One region of the Streptomyces sp. NPDC051243 genome, then DNA from elsewhere that is predicted to be linked to it. Evidence: riboswitches for the same ligand, from Rfam matches in the RefSeq annotation. Region 1 holds a riboswitch; each other region holds the start of a gene.
What was found. A riboswitch is a leader RNA that binds a small molecule or an ion and turns the genes downstream of it on or off. The one in region 1 is predicted to bind cyclic di-AMP.
Positions count from the first base shown of each region.

Region 1 (5,486 bases):
GGGCGACATCGTGCGCGTACACCCCGGCGAGGAGTGGCTCCACGTCCTCAAGGGGCGGCTGCGGCTGCGGCTCGGGGACACCACGCACCGGCTCGCGCCCGGCGACAGCGCGCATTTCGACTCGCTCACCCCGCACCGCATCGCCGCTCAGGACGAGGGCGGGGTCGAGCTCCTGTTCGTCCACACCTTGCTGCAGAGTCCCACGGCCACCTTGTGCCTGGGCCCCACCCCTGGAGAGACGCCTTGAGCGACATGGAGGAGAAGTTCCCGCGTGCCCTTTGGGTGCGGCTGATCGTCTACATCGCGGTGGGGCATGTCTTCGCCGCCTTCATCTACTTCCTGTTCGAGGCGGGCGCGAAGTAGGCACGCGGGGCGGCCCCCGGCGGCCGGGCGTCAGTCGAGCAGCCGCTCCCGCAGGCGCTCCCGGGCCTCCGGGGTGATCCCCAGGCCCTGCTCCAGATAGGCGTCGACGCCGCCCCACGTCCCCTCGATCGTCTCGAAGGCGGCCGTCAGATACTCGGCGCGCGCGTCGAACAGCGGGCTCAGCAGCTCCATGACCTCGGGGGAGTAGGCCGAGGCGGAGCTGCTGCTGCGGTGCACCTTGTAGCGGCGGTGCTTGGCGTTGGACTCCAGGTAGTCGGCGAGGATCGCGTCGCGCTCCACGCCGAGCGCGAGCAGCGTCACGGCGATGGACAGGCCGGCGCGGTCCTTGCCGGCCGCGCAGTGCATCAGGGCGGGGACGCTGTCCTCCACGAGCGCGTGCAGCACCTGGGAGTGCTCGGCGGTGCGTTCCTTGATGATCATGCGATACGAGGCGATCATCCGGTTCGCCGCCTTGCCGTCGGCGAGGATCTCCCGCAGCTGGTCGATGTCGCCGTCGCGGACCATCTTCCAGAACTCCGCGCCGTCCGCCGGGTCGCTCAGCGGCAGGTTCACATTGCGCACGCCCGGCAGCTCGACGTCCGGCCCCTCGAGCTTCTGGTCCGCCGCGTTGCGGAAGTCGAAGATCGTGTGCAGACCCAGGGAACCGAGGAATGCGGCGTCCTCCTCGGTCGCGTGCGCGAGGTGGCCGCTGCGGAACAGCACTCCGTACCGCACCCGCCGTCCGTCCACGGTCGGCAGGCCGCCCACATCGCGGAAGTTGCGGACTCCGGCCAGCTCCGGCTCGGTCGACGGGATCTGCTGCGTCACGGGGGCTCCTCCCAGTCTGCCCCGTCGGCGCGGCTCGGCGGTGCGGCCGACGGGATGCGCTCTCGACCATACGACATGGATTCCTGGGGCAATGAGTTGTCCACAGGCGTTGCATCGGAGCCGCGCGGGGCTTGATGATGTTGACGCTTGATCGGACCTGTTCGAATGTGTGAGGGCTTGATGCTGGAGATCTCCGACCGCGGGCGTACCTGGGTTCTTTCCGGGCCCACCAGCAGTTACGCCCTTCACCTCACGGAGGGCGCCGAGCTGCTGCACCTCCACTGGGGACCGCGTATCGCGCTCGCCGACGCCGAGGAGCTGGCCGTGCGCCCGCTCCCGGACTACTGGCCCTTCGAGTCGCAGCTCGACGGACGTGAGGAGTACCCGGTCGAGGGTGGCCCCCGCTTCGTGCGCCCGGCCCTTTCCGTGCGCACCGACGAGCGGCGCGGCACCGAGTGGACCTTCGAGGCGTACGAGACCGAGGGCGAGGAGCTGCGGCTGCGGTTCCGGGACGGCGGGCTGGGCATCACCCTGCACTACCGGATGCGCGACGACGTCGTGGAGCGCTGGGTGACCCTGGACAACCAGGGGCCCGACCTGGAGCTGCTGCGCGCCGACTCCGCCACCTGGACCCTGCCCGAGCGCGAGGACTGGCGGCTGTCCCAACTGCACGGACGCTGGGCCGCGGAGTCCCGGCTGACGCAGTCGCCCCTCACCTACGGTGAGAAGGTCATCGGCAGTCGCCGCGGCCACACCGGGCACCCGCTCCTGCCCTGGGTCGCGCTCGACACCGACGCCACCGAGGAGCGCGGCGAGGTGTACGGCTGCGCCCTCGCCTGGTCGGGGTCCTGGCGGATCGCGGTGGCCCAGCTGCCGGACGCGCGCGTGCAGATCACCGGCGGGGTCGGGTACGACGACTCGGGTCTGCTGCGGCTGGCGGCGGGGGAGTCGTTCGTGACCCCCGTCTTCGCCGGGCTGTGGAGCGACGGCGGCTTCGGGGGCGCGAGCCGCGCCTGGCACGCCTACCAGCGCGCCCATGTCATCCCCGACGCCGATCAGGACCGGCCGGTGCTCTTCAACTCCTGGGAGGCGACGGAGTTCGACATCTCCGAGGAGCGGCAAAGGGCCCTCGCGCGACGGGCCGCCGCGATCGGCGTGGAGCTGTTCGTCGTCGACGACGGCTGGTTCGGGGCGCGCACCAGCGACCGCGCCGGGCTCGGCGACTGGACGCCCAACCCGGACCGCTTCCCGTCCGGCCTCAAGCCCCTGGCCGACCATGTACACGGCCTCGGCATGCAGTTCGGCATCTGGGTGGAGCCGGAAATGGTCAATCCGGACAGCGAGCTCTACCGGGCCCACCCGGACTGGGTGCAGTACCAGACCGGGCGAAAGCGGACGGAATTCCGCAATCAGCTCGTATTGAACCTGGCCCGCCAAGACGTCCAGGAATACCTCTGGAACCGGCTCGACGAGATCCTCTCCAGCGCTCCCGTCGACTACGTGAAGTGGGACTTCAACCGCTGCTTCAGCGATGCGGGCTGGCCCGGTGAGCCGTACCCGCAGCGGCTCTGGGTCGACCACGTCCGCGCCTTCTACGCCCTGTTGGACCGGCTCCGCGCCGCCCACCCGGGCGTCGCCTTCGAGTCCTGCTCGGGCGGGGGCGGCCGGATCGACCTCGGCGTGCTGAGCCGTACGGACCAGGTGTGGACGTCCGACAACACCGACCCGCTCGACCGGCTCGCCATCCAGCACGGCTTCAGTCAGATCCACCCGGCGCGGGTCATGGCCGCCTGGGTCACCGACAGTCCGAACGACCAGCTCAACGGCCGGGCCAGCTCGCTGCGGTTCCGTTTCGTGAGTGCCATGGCCGGGGTGCTCGGCGTCGGCGGAGACCTCACGCAGTGGACCGAGGGGGAGCTCGCCGAGGCGCGGGAGTGGGTGGAGCTCTACAAGGAGATCCGGCCCGTCGTGCAGCGTGGCGACCTCTACCGGCTGCGGCCCCCGCGCGGCGGGCTGAGTGCGGTGCAGTACGCGCTCGGTGACGAGACGGTCGTCCTCGCCTGGCTTCAGGCGCAGAGCTACGGCGAATCCGTACCGGCGCTGCGGCTGCGTGGGCTCGACCCGACAGCATCGTACGAATGCCGCGAAACGGGCGAAGTTCACCGAGGTGCCGTATTGCTGCATCACGGACTGCGCACCAACCTGCGCGGCGACCTTGATGCGACAGTTATCCGCCTGCGCCGCATCTAGGGGTTCTGTCCGAATTGACGCCTTCATTCCAACTCGCTCTGAAGCAAAGGAAGCTGGAGCGGAGTCGCGTGAGGAGCGTCATATTCGTGACCGTGCGTCGCCCGTCATGTTCATGTAATTCCCCTGCTTTTCAAGGGGTTTTGAGTCGGGCGGCGCATCAATAATTCACGCAGGGTGACCGAGAATTCCCACAAGGGATCAACAGGAACGCATTCGGACGGAACCTCTCACTTGTTCCCGTGCGTCTTCCTCGCTTACGTTCGCCACCAATCCGGACGGACGCCGAATCCTGCCGCCGACCGGAGCCCGCGCAAACTCACCCGACCATGGCAGGAGCGGGGGACCCACAGGTAAAACCGCCTGTTCCGGTCTCCGGAACAGGCTTGGGGTCAAGTCGCGTCCCGACGCGGCCGGGCATCTCCAGCCCGCACCCGACAGCTCACCTCGCAGGCGCCGGAGAGGAATTCGCCATGCCCGCGAAGGGTAAGCACCGCCGCCCGAAGTCCCTGCGCTTCACCCGCTCCATAGCCGTCGCCGGAACCGGCGGAGCCGCTCTCGCCCTCCCGCTCATCGGAGCCACCGGCGCCCATGCCGCTCCCGCGCAGTCCGTTTCCGGAAAGGCCGTTCAGACACTTCCGGTCGCTGAGAAGAAGGCGGCCGAGAAGAAGGCCGCAGAGAAGAAGGACGCGGCTCGGAAGACGGGTGTGCGGACCTATTCGGTGCAGGTCGGCGACTACCTTTCGAAGATCGCCGACGAGCAGAACGTCAGCGGTGGCTGGAAGAAGCTCTACGCCGACAACCGAGAGGCCGTCGGTTCGGACCCGTCGCTCATCCACCCCGGTCTGAAGCTCACCATCGGTGGCAAGAAGGCCGCGACGAGCACCCCCAAGTCGTCGCCCTCTTCCCCGTCTTCCTCTTCTTCGCCCTCGAAGTCGTCGGATTCCTCGGATTCTTCCGCCGCGAAGTCCTCCGCGACCAAGACGACCAAGGCTGCCCAGAGCGCCGGGGCGACCAGCACCGCCAGTGGCTTCAGTGCCCCGCTGTCCTCGGCCGCCGTCGGCACCGCGTACAAGGTGGCGGGCAGCATGTGGTCCAGCGGCTACCACACCGGCGTCGACTTCTCCGCTCCGACCGGCACCTCGCTGAAGGCCGTGGGCGCGGGCACCGTCGTCTCCGCGGGCTGGGCCGGCGCGTACGGCAACCAGGTCGTCATCCGGCTCGCCGACGGCTACTACGCCCAGTACGCCCACCTGTCCTCGCTCTCCGTCTCGGCCGGCCAGACCGTGACCGCGGGCCAGCAGATAGGCCTCTCCGGATCGACGGGCAACTCGACCGGCCCGCACCTGCACTTCGAGATCCGCACCACGCCGGACTACGGCTCGGACGTGGACCCGGTCGCCTACCTCCGCTCCAAGGGTGTCGCCATCGGCTGATCCCCCGCCGACCCTCCCCGCTCGAGGCTCCTCTCGAGCGGGGGCGGACCCCACGCCTGACACGCTGCCGCAGGCCGGACCCCGATCCCCGGGTCCGGCCTTCGGTGTGTCCGGGCTCGATCGGTCGTGAGCGCCGCATTGCGTTCGTGTGGCGGGCATGTCCGGAGTGTCGACAGGAGGGGAGGCGGGAAGGCACAGTGATCGGCGCAGCACTGCAAGCGCTTTCTGCTGCCCGCGTCAACTCCCCTGTCCGGCGGGGGCGGTGACAAGGCATCGGAGGGCGCCCGTCATCCGCACGGCTGTCTGCACCCTCCCGGAAGGAGCCGTCCCCAGTGACAACCACGCGTAGAGCCTTCGCAGCCCTGGCCGTTGGCGCCGCTCTGACCGCCCTCGGCCCCGCGGGCACCGCCGGCGCGGCCCCGCGCCATCGCGGGCTGATCGCGCACGACGACTTCCGTCACGGTCTCGGCCGGTGGGCCGTGGAACTGGAGAAGGGCGGCACCGTCACCGCCTCGCGCGGGGTACTGGAGGTCGACGTGCCCGCGGGCGCGACGATCTGGTTCAGAAAGCGGCTGCAAGGCCCGTACGCCATCGAGTACACGGCCGTGCCCA
Region 1 is NZ_JBITES010000007.1:317,235-322,720, forward strand. It holds gene ACIBAG_RS19980 (helix-turn-helix domain-containing protein) at 1-247, shown strand, start outside; gene ACIBAG_RS19985 (DUF6126 family protein) at 244-363, shown strand; gene ACIBAG_RS19990 (tyrosine-protein phosphatase) at 394-1,191, opposite strand; gene ACIBAG_RS19995 (alpha-galactosidase) at 1,372-3,441, shown strand; cyclic di-AMP (ydaO/yuaA leader) riboswitch at 3,749-3,907, shown strand; gene ACIBAG_RS20000 (LysM peptidoglycan-binding domain-containing M23 family metallopeptidase) at 3,912-4,874, shown strand; gene ACIBAG_RS20005 (DUF6250 domain-containing protein) at 5,207-5,486, shown strand, end outside.

Region 2 (5,486 bases), on a different contig from region 1:
GTACCTTGCCGGCCCTCACCAGTTCGTCCAGCGCGCCGATGATCTCCTCGACCGGCACTTCCGGCTTGTCGAAGTGGGTGTAGTAGAGGTCGATGTGGTCGGTGCCGAGGCGGCGCAGGGAGGCGTCCGCGGCCGCCTTGATGTTGGCCGCGGTCAGGCCCTGGAAGTCGGGGTGCTGGCTGACCTTGGTGGCGATCACGACGTCCGAGCGGTTGCCCCGCGCCTTCACCCACTTGCCGATGATGGTCTCGGACTCGCCGCCCGCATTGCCCTCGACCCACGCCGAGTACGAGTCGGCCGTGTCGATGAAGTTGCCGCCCGCCGCCGCGTAGGCGTCGAGCACGGCGAAGGACTGGGCCTCGTCGGCCGTCCAGCCGAAGACGTTGCCGCCGAGGCAGAGTGCGGAGACCTCGAGACCGGAAGAGCCGAGCTTGCGAAGAGAAGTCATGCTCTACGTCAACCGCCGTGCTGGAGCGCCCCATTCCGGCACGGCGACAAAGTTCCCGTAAACCCTGTGGGCACCCCCCCGCCAAGCGGAGCATCTAGGCTGGGGGAAGGTTTCTTCCGTACGGGGTGAGGGCCGGTCAACTGGCCCTGGGGGGACGGCGATGAGCCGAAAGAAGGGCGTCCTGTGGCTGCTGGCCCTGGCCGCCGTCGCGTTCACCGTCACCGTCGTCTGGGGCTTCATCCGGCTCGACAACGACGTCGACAACCCCGAGGGCGGCTTCTCGGGCTGGCAGTGCGCGAGCCGGTCCGGCAGCTGCGATCCCTGACCGCTGCCACGAGCCCGAAACGCCGACGAGGGCAGACTCTGCCTCGCCGGCGTTCACGACGCGTCCTCCCGCCGGTCCGCACGACCGACGTCTCCAAGCGATCAGGAGATCGCCCCCGGGGTCAGACCGAGAGTCCCTTGCCCTGCAGCCAGGCCATCGGGTCGATGCCGTTCGTGCTGCCGTCGGGGTGGACCTCGAGGTGCAGGTGGGCGCCGGTCACGTTGCCGGTGGCGCCGACGCGGCCGATGACGTCGCCCGTGTTGACCTTCTGGCCGACGCTGACGCTGATCGACGACTGGTGCGCGTACCAGATCTCGGTGCCGTCCTCGAGGGTGAGCACCGTCTTGTAGCCGTAGGAGCCGTCCCAGCCGGCGAAGGTGATCGTGCCGGTGTGCACCGCCTTGATCAGCGTGCCCGACGGGGCGGCGAAGTCGAGGCCCGTGTGGTAGCCGGAGGACCAGTAGGCGCCGGCCTGGCCGAAGGTCGAGGTGACGGTGTACGAGGAGGTCGGCAGCGCGTACTGCTTGGCCAGCTCGGCGAGGCGCTCGGCCTCGGCCTTCTTGCGGGCCTCCTCCTCGGCGGCGGCCTTGGCGGCGGCGGCCTTCTCCTGGGCTTCCTTCTCCGCCTTGGCGGCCGCGGCGGCGGCCTCCTTCTCGGCGGCGGCGATCGCCTCCGCGGCGGCCTTGTCGTCGATCTGGTCCTGCTGCAGCTCGGCCTGCGCGATGATCCGGCTGCGCAGCGCCTCACCGGCGTCGGTGCTGGTGCCCTGAACGCTCTCCTGGGCCGTCTCCCCCATGGTGCTGAGCGCGGTGGTCGCGTCCTCGGCGGCCGCGGCGGAGTCGTCGTCGGAGATCAGCGGCAGGTCCGGCATGGTGATGGCGACCGGCGGCTTGCCGCTGTTCGCGCTGGCCATGCCGCCCGCGCCGACGGCGGCTATGACGCCGACGCCGAGAACCGTGGAGCTGCGGGCGAGTCCCCCGCCACGCTGCTTGGCGACGCGGTGCCTGCCACGTACGGGACGAATGGACTCCGCGGTGGGGTTCCACTCCTCGAACGGGCCCTCGTCGGTGCGGTAGCGGTCGTAGCCGAAGGTGTCGGTGCTGCGCTGACTCGGCACGAACGGGGCTTGCGTAGCAGGCCTGTTGGACGCCACGTGGGCGTACTCCTTTCCTTCCTTCTCGCCTACCGGGTTAGCTGACGGGTTCGGAGCAGGAAGGTCTCCTACGCGCGTATACCAACCGTGACTTCACGGTGGAATCCGCGCGATTCACCCCAGGGTGGTGGTTCCCCGGCTCCCTTGCGGGACTCGGCGCGTGAGCACGGAGCCGCCTCTTGTGACGGCTGGGACGACCGCGCTGCGTTATCGAACGTTAATAGACCCGGGGTGCGGATTCCAAGCTGTTCCACTTGATCATTAACGATTTTCGCCTGGACTTACGGGTCATGAGCGGGCCAAATCGGGCGAGTTGGCCACGGCTCAGGAGGCACACAGGTATTGACGGTATGTCAGTTGTTATCGGAGGGCGGTCGCCTGCTCACGGCAGGTGACAACGATCAAGGGCGCCGTACGACGACTTCGACGGAGACGGGGTGGGAAACACTCAGGGCCGGAACTGACTGATCAGTTCCGGCCCTGAGTCTTCAGTAGCGGGGACAGGATTTGAACCTGCGACCTCTGGGTTATGAGCCCAGCGAGCTACCGAGCTGCTCCACCCCGCGTCGGTGACTCCATAGTACGCCATCGGCGGGACCCGAAGCACACGGCTTTCCGTGACCCCTCTCTCATCGGAACGACAGGTGCGTGTTCGGCGCCTTGGCCCGCTCCTCGTATTCCGGCAGCACCACGACATCCACTCCCTCGGCCGCCAGCACCCCGGTCCCGTCCGCCCCCGTCACGAACGTGTCCGGCTCCCGCCAGGCCGTCACCACCCGCCGGACCCCCGCCGCCAGGATGAGCCGCGCGCAGGGCATGGGCCTCGAGGCGCGGCGGGTGCAGGGTTCGAGGCTGCTGTACACCGTCGCGGACGCCAGCCGAGGATCGTCCGGCGCGATCTTCGCGAGCGCCGCCTCCTCCGCGTGCACCACGAGGTCGCCGCCCTCCCTGGAGTACCCGCGCGCCAGCTCGGTCCCGTCGGCGGCCACCACCACCGCCCCGACACTGAACGCCGTCTCCGACGGCGGGCACTGGGCCGCGAGGTCGCACGCCCGGGCCAGCCAGTGCCGGTCGGCGGCGGAGGGCAGGACACCGCCTCCCGGCGCCGTGGGCTCGTAGCGCATCAGCACGACGTCCTCGATGCGCCGTGTCTCCAGCAGGCGCAGCCGTCCGCCCTGATATCCGCCCGGCCCGAACAGCCGCGGCGCGTCCGGGTCGCCGACGAACAGCGGCGCCAGCACCAGCTGCAGCTCGTCCGCGAGCCCCTGCTGGAGCAACTGCGTGTGGATCGTGCCGCCGCCCTCGACCATCAGCCGCTCGACGCCGCGCGCCTCGCGCAGGTGCGTCAGCAGAGCCCGCCAGTCCAGCTCCGCGCCCAGCGCGACCACGTCCGCCGCGACCGGCGTCCGCCGCAGTCGCTCGGCGCCCTTCTCCGTCGTGTAGACGATCTTCCCGCCGCCCGTGTGCCAGAAGTTCGCCGCCGGATCCAGCTCGCCGGACGCGCTGACCGTGACCTTCAGCGGATACTCGGGGCTGCCGGAAGCCACCCGCGTGGCCCGGCGCTCGGCCGAGTTCACCAGCAGCCGCGGGTTGTCCGCCCGGATCGTGCCGGCGCCGACGAGGATCGCGTCCACGGAGGCCCGCACCTCGTCGACCCGGTCGAAGTCGGCGGGGCTGGACAGGAGCAGGCGCTCGGCGGTGGTGTCGTCGAGGTATCCGTCCAGGGAGACGGCGGCGGAGAGCAGGACGTAGGGGTACGACGAGGGCATCGGCGCGCTCCCTTTCGGAGCCGGAGTGGAACCGGGGCAAGGCGGGGCTTGGTTCAAGTTTGAAACAAACCTACACTGGTGGCATGACGACTCGCTGGCTCACCCCCGATGAGCAACGCGCCTGGCGCGCGTACATCGCCGCCGCCATGCTCGTGGAGGACGCGCTGGACCGGCAGCTCCAGCAGGAAGCCGGCATGCCCCACCTGTATTACTCCATCCTCGCCACCCTGTCCGAGGCACCGGAGCGCCGGCTGCGCATGACCGACCTCGCGGAGGGACTGAAGATCACCCGCAGCCGGCTGACATACGCCGTCTCGCGCCTGGAGAAGGACGGCCTGCTGCGGCGCGAGAACTGCCGCTGGGACAAGCGGGGCAGCATCGCGACGCTCACCGACGAGGGGATGCGGGTCCTGGAGAGCGCGGCGCCGGGTCATGTCGAGACCGTACGGGCGCTGCTCTTCGACCGGCTGAGTCCGGAGCAGGTCGGGCAGCTGGAGGAGATCTTCACGGTGGTCGGCGAGGGGTTCCAGGAGGAGGGCGCGGGTGCCGCCGCGGATGACGTGCCGTGGCGTCGGCGTTCCTCCAAGTCCTGTTCGTGACTTGGGCGACTTGGTGACCCGCACGACAAACTTGTTGCTTCAAATTTAAAGCATGGGGTAGGGTCCTGGTCCGAGGAGCTGCTTCAAATCTGAAGCAGACGGCCACGTACGGAACCCGGAGAACCCGCATGCCCGACTTCACCGCCGCCGCCACCCAGCGCGCCCGCGTCCGGGTCCCGCTGCGCTTCCACGACGGCTACCGCGTCGACACCGAGTTGGTCACCTTCCACGGCCTCGCCGACGGCCAGGAACACGTGGCCGTCGTCCTGGGCGACCCGGCCCCCGGCACCACCCCGCTGGTCCGTCTGCACTCCGAGTGCCTGACCGGCGACGTCTTCGGCTCGGCCCGCTGCGACTGCGGCCCCCAGCTGCGCGAGGCCGTCGAGCGCATCGCCGAGCGCGGCGGCGTGCTGCTGTACCTGCGCCAGGAGGGCCGGGGCATCGGCCTCTACAACAAGCTCGACGCGTACGCCCTCCAGGACCAGGGCCTCGACACCTACGCCGCGAACGCCGCCCTGGGCCTGCCCGAGGACGCCCGCGACTACACGGCGGCCGCCCAGATGCTGACCGCCCTCGGTATCGGCGAACTCGACCTGCTCTCCAACAACCCCGACAAGGCCGACCAGTTGCGCGCCCTCGGCATCGATGTCCGCGACCGCGTCCCGACCGGCGTCTTCGCCACCCCGGACAACGTCCGCTATCTGCGCGCGAAGGTCCTGCAGACCCAGCACACGCTGCCGCTGGGCGAGCTCGCGGGGCTCAACGCGGGCTGAGCGACGGCGAGACGGCAAGACGAAGGGGCGGGCGCCCGGCATCGGACGCCCGCCCCACAGTCGTAGGTACGACGACTACGGCGTGACCTTCTCGATGGTCACCCCGCCCACACCGGCGGTCGTCCCGCGCGTGTTCACCAGCCGTACCTCACCGAAGAGCTGCCGGCCCTCGGGCACGGCCCGCGCGACGGTGACGTTCGCCGACACCTTCGCGGTGTCGCCCGTGCCGAGCTTCACCGGCGACTCGTCGACGGTGACCGAGCCGAGCGCGGTGGAGAAGAACGCGTCCCGGTAGTCGAACTCGGTCGAGCCGGACGGCACCTCGAAGCCGACGACCTCGACGGTGTACGTACCCGCGGCCGGGTTCGCGACCGAGACCGCCTCCTCGGAGTCGCCGTCCGCGGACTGGCCGACGAGCT
Region 2 is NZ_JBITES010000024.1:22,084-27,569, forward strand. It holds gene ACIBAG_RS42005 (aldo/keto reductase) at 1-448, opposite strand, end outside; gene ACIBAG_RS42010 (hypothetical protein) at 609-773, shown strand; gene ACIBAG_RS42015 (M23 family metallopeptidase) at 895-1,926, opposite strand; cyclic di-AMP (ydaO/yuaA leader) riboswitch at 1,938-2,095, opposite strand; tRNA gene ACIBAG_RS42020 (tRNA-Met) at 2,419-2,492, opposite strand; gene ACIBAG_RS42025 (dihydrofolate reductase family protein) at 2,556-3,695, opposite strand; gene ACIBAG_RS42030 (MarR family winged helix-turn-helix transcriptional regulator) at 3,779-4,294, shown strand; gene ribA (GTP cyclohydrolase II) at 4,423-5,067, shown strand; gene ACIBAG_RS42040 (S8 family serine peptidase) at 5,143-5,486, opposite strand, start outside.
Region 2: another riboswitch for cyclic di-AMP. It lies ahead of ACIBAG_RS42015 (M23 family metallopeptidase); the one in region 1 lies ahead of ACIBAG_RS20000 (LysM peptidoglycan-binding domain-containing M23 family metallopeptidase).

Region 3 (5,486 bases), on a different contig from region 1:
GGGGACGTACTCCGCCGGCACGGCGACCACCGCGAGGTCCACCTGCTCCTCGATGTCCCGCACACAGCGGTGCGCGGGCACTCCGTCGAGCTCCTTGAGGTCCTCCGGGAACGCCTTGTTCACGGCGTACACCCGCCCCGCGAACCCGGCGTCCCTGATGTTGCCGAGGACGCTGCGGCCCACCCCGCCGGGCGTGCGGCCGGCGCCGATGACGGCGACGGAGCCGGGCACCAGCAGCCGCCGCACGGACCGGGCCTCGGCGCGCTGCTCGCGCGCGTACTGCACTGCGAGCGAGCGGTCGGTGGGCTCCAGGTCGAACTCCAGGCGGACGACGCCGTCCTCGAAGCTGCGCTTCTGGGTGTACCCGGCGTCCGTGAACACCTTGATCATCTTGGTGTTGGCGGGCAGCACCTCGGCGGCGAACCGGCGGATGTCGCGCTCGCGCGCGACCGCGGCGATGTGTTCGAGGAGGGCGGAGGCCACACCGCGCCCCTGATGGGCGTCCTGGACCAGGAAGGCGACCTCGGCCTCCTCGGCGGGTGCCGACGCGGGCGTTCCGTCGGGGCCGATCCGGTCGTAGCGTACGGTTGCGATGAACTCGCCGCCCACCGTGGCCGCGAGTCCCACCCGGTCCACAAAGTCGTGGTGCGTGAAGCGGTGGACGTCCTTCGCGGACAGTCGCGGGTAGGGCGCGAAGAAGCGGTAGTACTTCGACTCGTCCGACACCTGCTCGTAGAAGCTGACCAGGCGCTCGGCGTCATCAACGGTGATGGGGCGGATGCGTGCGGTGCCGCCGTCGCGCAGCACCACGTCGGCTTCCCAGTGGGCGGGGTACTCGTGCCGGTCCGAGGCGCTCTGCATGGGGCCCAGCGTACGGCTCGCGTACGACAACGGCGCGAGGCAGTCTGTGGAGGACGTATGTCGGGTCGAGGCCGCGACCCGACGGTCACCTCAGGAGGGGCGTTTTGTCCCTCCCGGCATGCTTCACGGGTGTGGGAAACTGGTCTAGACAACCCTGAAAACCGAAGGGCAGCATCACATGGCTGAGCGCCGCGTCAACGTCGGCTGGGCCGAGGGCCTTCACGCCCGCCCCGCTTCCATCTTCGTCCGGGCCGCCACGGCCGCAGGTATCCCGGTGACGATCGCCAAGGCCGACGGCAACCCCGTCAACGCGGCCTCCATGCTGGCTGTCCTGGGCCTCGGCGCCCAGGGCGGTGAGGAGATCGTCCTCGCCTCCGACGCCGAGGGTGCGGACGCCGCCCTCGACCGCCTCGCGAAGCTGGTCTCCGAGGGGCTCGAGGAACTGCCCGAGACGGTCTGAACGACCTGAGCGGGCTCCCGCAGCACGCGGTGAAGCCGCGTCCGCCTTCGGCGGGCGCGGCTTCACTGTTTCCGGCGGGCGCGGCTTCGCTGTTTCCGGCGGGCGGATGACGAGTCGTAACCGGGGGCCGACGAGAGTTCCCGGCGAGGGCCGGCGAGTTTCCGGGCGGAGGCCGACGAGTTTCCGGGCGGGGGCCGACGGAATTAACGGCACACCTGAAAAAGGGCAGCGGAAATTCCCCGCCACCGAATATCTCTTCTTTGTATACGGCGCCCTTGTTAATGCCGCAGGCTCGGCATGTTTACGGGATGTTGCGAATTCCTCACGCGCTCCGCGCGGTCACCGCCGGAGCCGAACCGCAGCCGGTGCGCGGAGATCGCGCGCTCGGTGTGCAGCGCCGTGATCGCACGGGCGCGTTCGCCGTCGCCGCGCGCCACCGCGTCCACGATCGCGCCGTGCTCGGTCCAGTACTCCACCGGGTCGGCCGGCGACTCCACGGCGTACATCCACGCGATCTTGTGCCGCAGCTGGGTCAGCATCGAGGTCAGGGCGGGGCTGCCGGAGGCCTGGGCCAGCGTCTCGTGGAACCAGCCGCCCAGGGAGCGCAGATCGTCGCTGTTACCCCGCCTGGCCCGCTCCTGGCCAAGCCTCACCAGGCCGCGCAGGACCTTCAGATGGGCCTCGGTGCGCCGCTGGGCGGCCCGGGAGGCGCCGAGCGGCTCCAGGAGGGTACGCATCTCCAGCAGGTCGGCGGCCTCCTGCTCGGTCGGCTCGGCGACGCACGCGCCCGCGTGCCGCCGGGTCACCACGAAGCCCTCCGCCTCCAGGGTGCGCAGGGCCTCCCGCACGGGGACACGGGAGACGCCGTAGCGGCGCGCGAGGAGTTCCTCGGTGAGCCGGCTGCCACGCTCGTAGACACCGGCGACGATGTCGTCCCGGATCGCCGTGCACACCGAGTGCGCCGGAATACGCATGACCGACCTCCGCCTTAATCCCCGTGAAACGTCGACGAATGACGTGTGTTCAGTGACTCTATTGCAACCGGCCGGAATTTCCGACGGCGGACCGGAATCCATGGATATTTTTTGGACAGCGGTTCGTGCGAAACACCGAAAGCCCCGGCCAGGAGAGCCGGGGCTTCGGGGAGCGGAGCCAGTGCCGTCGGACGACCAAGCGGGCATCGTCAGACGATCACGGGGATGGTGAGCCTCCACGCGGGTGGAAGTGGAAAGGGTCACACACGCGGGCGCGTGGAAGGCGTCACCTCCGCGCGCGTGGGAGTCGTCAGACCCCTCACGCGCGCGTGGAGGGCGTCAGAGGTTCACGCCGTGCGAGCGGAGGTAGGCGACGGGGTCGATGTCGGAGCCGTACTCCGCCGTCGTACGGGCCTCGAAGTGCAGGTGCGCCCCGGTGACGTTGCCGGTGGCGCCGGACAGGCCGATCTGCTGGCCCGGGGTGACCGTCTGGCCCACCGAGACGCCGACGGACGACAGGTGGCCGTACTGGGTGTACGTGCCGTCGTTCATCTTGATCACGACCTGGTTGCCGTACGCCCCGCCCCAGCCGGCCTCCACGACGGTGCCGGAGCCGACGGCGTGCACGGAGGTGCCGCTGGCGGCGTGGAAGTCGACGCCCGTGTGGCTGCCGGAGGACCAGACGGCGCCGCCGGCCTTGTAGCCGGTGGAGACGTACGAGCCGGAGATCGGGGCCACGTAGGACAGCAGACGCTTGCGCTCGGCCTCGCGAGCGGCGCGTTCCCTGGCCTCGCGCTCCTTCTTGGCCTTCTCCGCCGCCTTCTTGCGCGCGGCGTCCTCGGCGGCCTTCTTCGCCGCGGCGGCCTCCTTGGCCGCCTGCTCCTGGGCGTCGGCCTGGGCGTCGATCTGGTCGGCGATCGAGTTGTCGACGCTGATGACGGGTATGAGGCCGGTCTGTTCGGCGGCGGGTTCCGCGGCGAGTGCCGGGGCGGCCAGGGTGCCCATGACGCCGGTGGCGGTGAGGGCGGCGACGCCGGCCGCACGGGCCGTCGTGCGCTCGAACCGGCTGGGCCGGCGGTGCTTCCCGGTGGGGCGGTTCTTCCCGGTGGCGCAGGTGAACGCCATGTAGTGGCTGATCCTTTCCTTCCTTCTCGCCTACCGGGTTAGCTGACGGGTTCGGAGCAGGAAGGTCTCCTACGGACCCCCTCGCCTTCGCGCGGGCGTCCGATTCACCCCAGGGACTACGGGTGGGTCCCCGGCTCCCCTGGCTCGCGCCGTACGGGGACTCGGCGATGACTGTCCGGTGCCGCGGGCGCGGCGCACTGCCTGACGGACAGCCCGGAAGACGCTAAACGGGACATCTTTCAATCCCCAAATGGATCCCGGATTTTGTAGCGCATCCCACAGGCCAGACAGGCAACCTCTCCTCAATTCGGGCATAAAGGGGCCCTGGCGACTCTGTCGTCACCAGGGCCCCTACGCGCGCGCGGCGCCGTAATGCACCGTCTACTCGGCTGCCACCACGGTGACTTCGCCGATGCCGAGGGCCTCGACGGGCTCCCGGATCGCGGCCGCGTCGCCGACGAGGATGGTCACCAGGCGGTCCGCCGGGAAGGCGCTCACGGCCGCCGCGGTGGCCTCGACGGTGCCGGTCGCGGCGAGCTGCCGGTACAGCGTCCCCTGGTAGTCGTCGGGCAGGTGCTGCTCGACCTGGTCGGCCAGCGTGCTCGCCACGGACGCGGCGGTCTCGTACTTCAGCGGCGCGACACCGACGAGGTTCTGCACGGCGAAGTCCCGCTCGGCGTCCGTGAGGCCTCCCTCGGCGACGCCACGCAGTACCGTCCACAGGTCCTGCAGCGCGGGACCGGTGTTCGGGGTGTCGACGGAGCCGCTGATGGCGAGCATGGCCGCGCCCGTGCCGTCCGGGGCGGAGCGCAGGACCTGCCCGAACGCGCGCACGCCGTAGGTGTAGCCCTTCTCCTCGCGCAGGACCTTGTCCAGCCGGGAGGTGAGGGTGCCGCCGAGGCAGTACGTGCCGAGCACCTGCGCCGGCCACACGCGGTCGTGCCGGTCGGGGCCGACCCGGCCGATCAGCAGCTGCGTCTGGACGGAGCCGGGGCGGTCCACGATGACGACGCGGCCGGTGTCGTCCGCGGTCACCGGCGGGACGGGCCGCGGCTCGGCCGGGGAGCCGGTCCAGGCGCCGAGGGTGTCGCCGAGCAGGGCGTCGAGGTCGACGCCGGTGAGGTCGCCGACGACCACGACGGTGGACGTGGCGGGGCGGACGTACCGCTCGTAGAAGGCCCGCACGCCCGCGGAGTCGATGCCCGCGACCGTGTCCTCGGTGCCCTGGCGCGGCCGGGACATGCGCGAGGTCGCCGGGAACAGCTCCTTGGAGAGCTCCTTGGCGGCGCGGCGCGAGGGGTTGGCCAGCTCGTGCGGGATCTCGTCGAGCCGGTTGCGCACCAGGCGCTCGACCTCGGCGTCCGCGAACGCGGGCGCCCTGAGGGCGTCGGCGAGGAGGTCGAGCGCCTTGGGCAGGCGGGAGACCGGCACTTCGAGGCTGACGCGGACGCCTGGGTGGTCCGCGTAGGCGTCGAGGGTGGCACCGCAGCGCTCCAGCTCGGCGGCGAACTCCTCGGCGGTGTGCTTGTCGGTGCCCTCCGACAGGGCGCGCGCCATGATCGTGGCGATGCCGTCGAGGCCCTTCGGCTCGGCGTCCAGGGGCGTGTCCAGGAGCACCTCGACGGCGACGACCCGCTGGCCCGGGCGGTGGCAGCGCAGGACCGTCAGGCCGTTGTCCAGCTTGCCGCGCTCGGGCGCCGGGAAGGCCCAGGGCCGGGCCTGGCCGGCCTGGGGCTGCGGGTGGAACTCCATGCTGGCGAGCTCGGTCACTGCGCCGACTCCTCGTTCTCGTCGGTGGTCTCGGCGGCCTCGGCTGCGGTCGGCTCGTACACGAGCACCGCGCGGTTGTCGGGGCGCAGGCGGGCCTTGGCGACCGCCTGGACCTCCTCGGCGGTGACGTCGAGGACGCGCTGTACGGCGGTGAACGCGAGCTGGGGGTCGCCGAACAGGACGGCGTACCGGCACAGTTCGTCGGCGCGGCCCGCGACGGTGCCGAGCCGGTCCAGCCACTCGCGCTCCAACTGGGCCTGCGCGCGCTCCATCTCCTCGGCGGTGGGGCCCTCCTG
Region 3 is NZ_JBITES010000015.1:134,517-140,002, forward strand. It holds gene ACIBAG_RS33745 (GNAT family N-acetyltransferase) at 1-861, opposite strand, end outside; gene ACIBAG_RS33750 (HPr family phosphocarrier protein) at 1,040-1,321, shown strand; gene ACIBAG_RS33755 (GntR family transcriptional regulator) at 1,600-2,295, opposite strand; gene ACIBAG_RS33760 (M23 family metallopeptidase) at 2,635-3,420, opposite strand; cyclic di-AMP (ydaO/yuaA leader) riboswitch at 3,434-3,597, opposite strand; gene ACIBAG_RS33765 (M16 family metallopeptidase) at 3,802-5,190, opposite strand; gene ACIBAG_RS33770 (M16 family metallopeptidase) at 5,187-5,486, opposite strand, start outside.
Region 3: another riboswitch for cyclic di-AMP. It lies ahead of ACIBAG_RS33760 (M23 family metallopeptidase); the one in region 1 lies ahead of ACIBAG_RS20000 (LysM peptidoglycan-binding domain-containing M23 family metallopeptidase).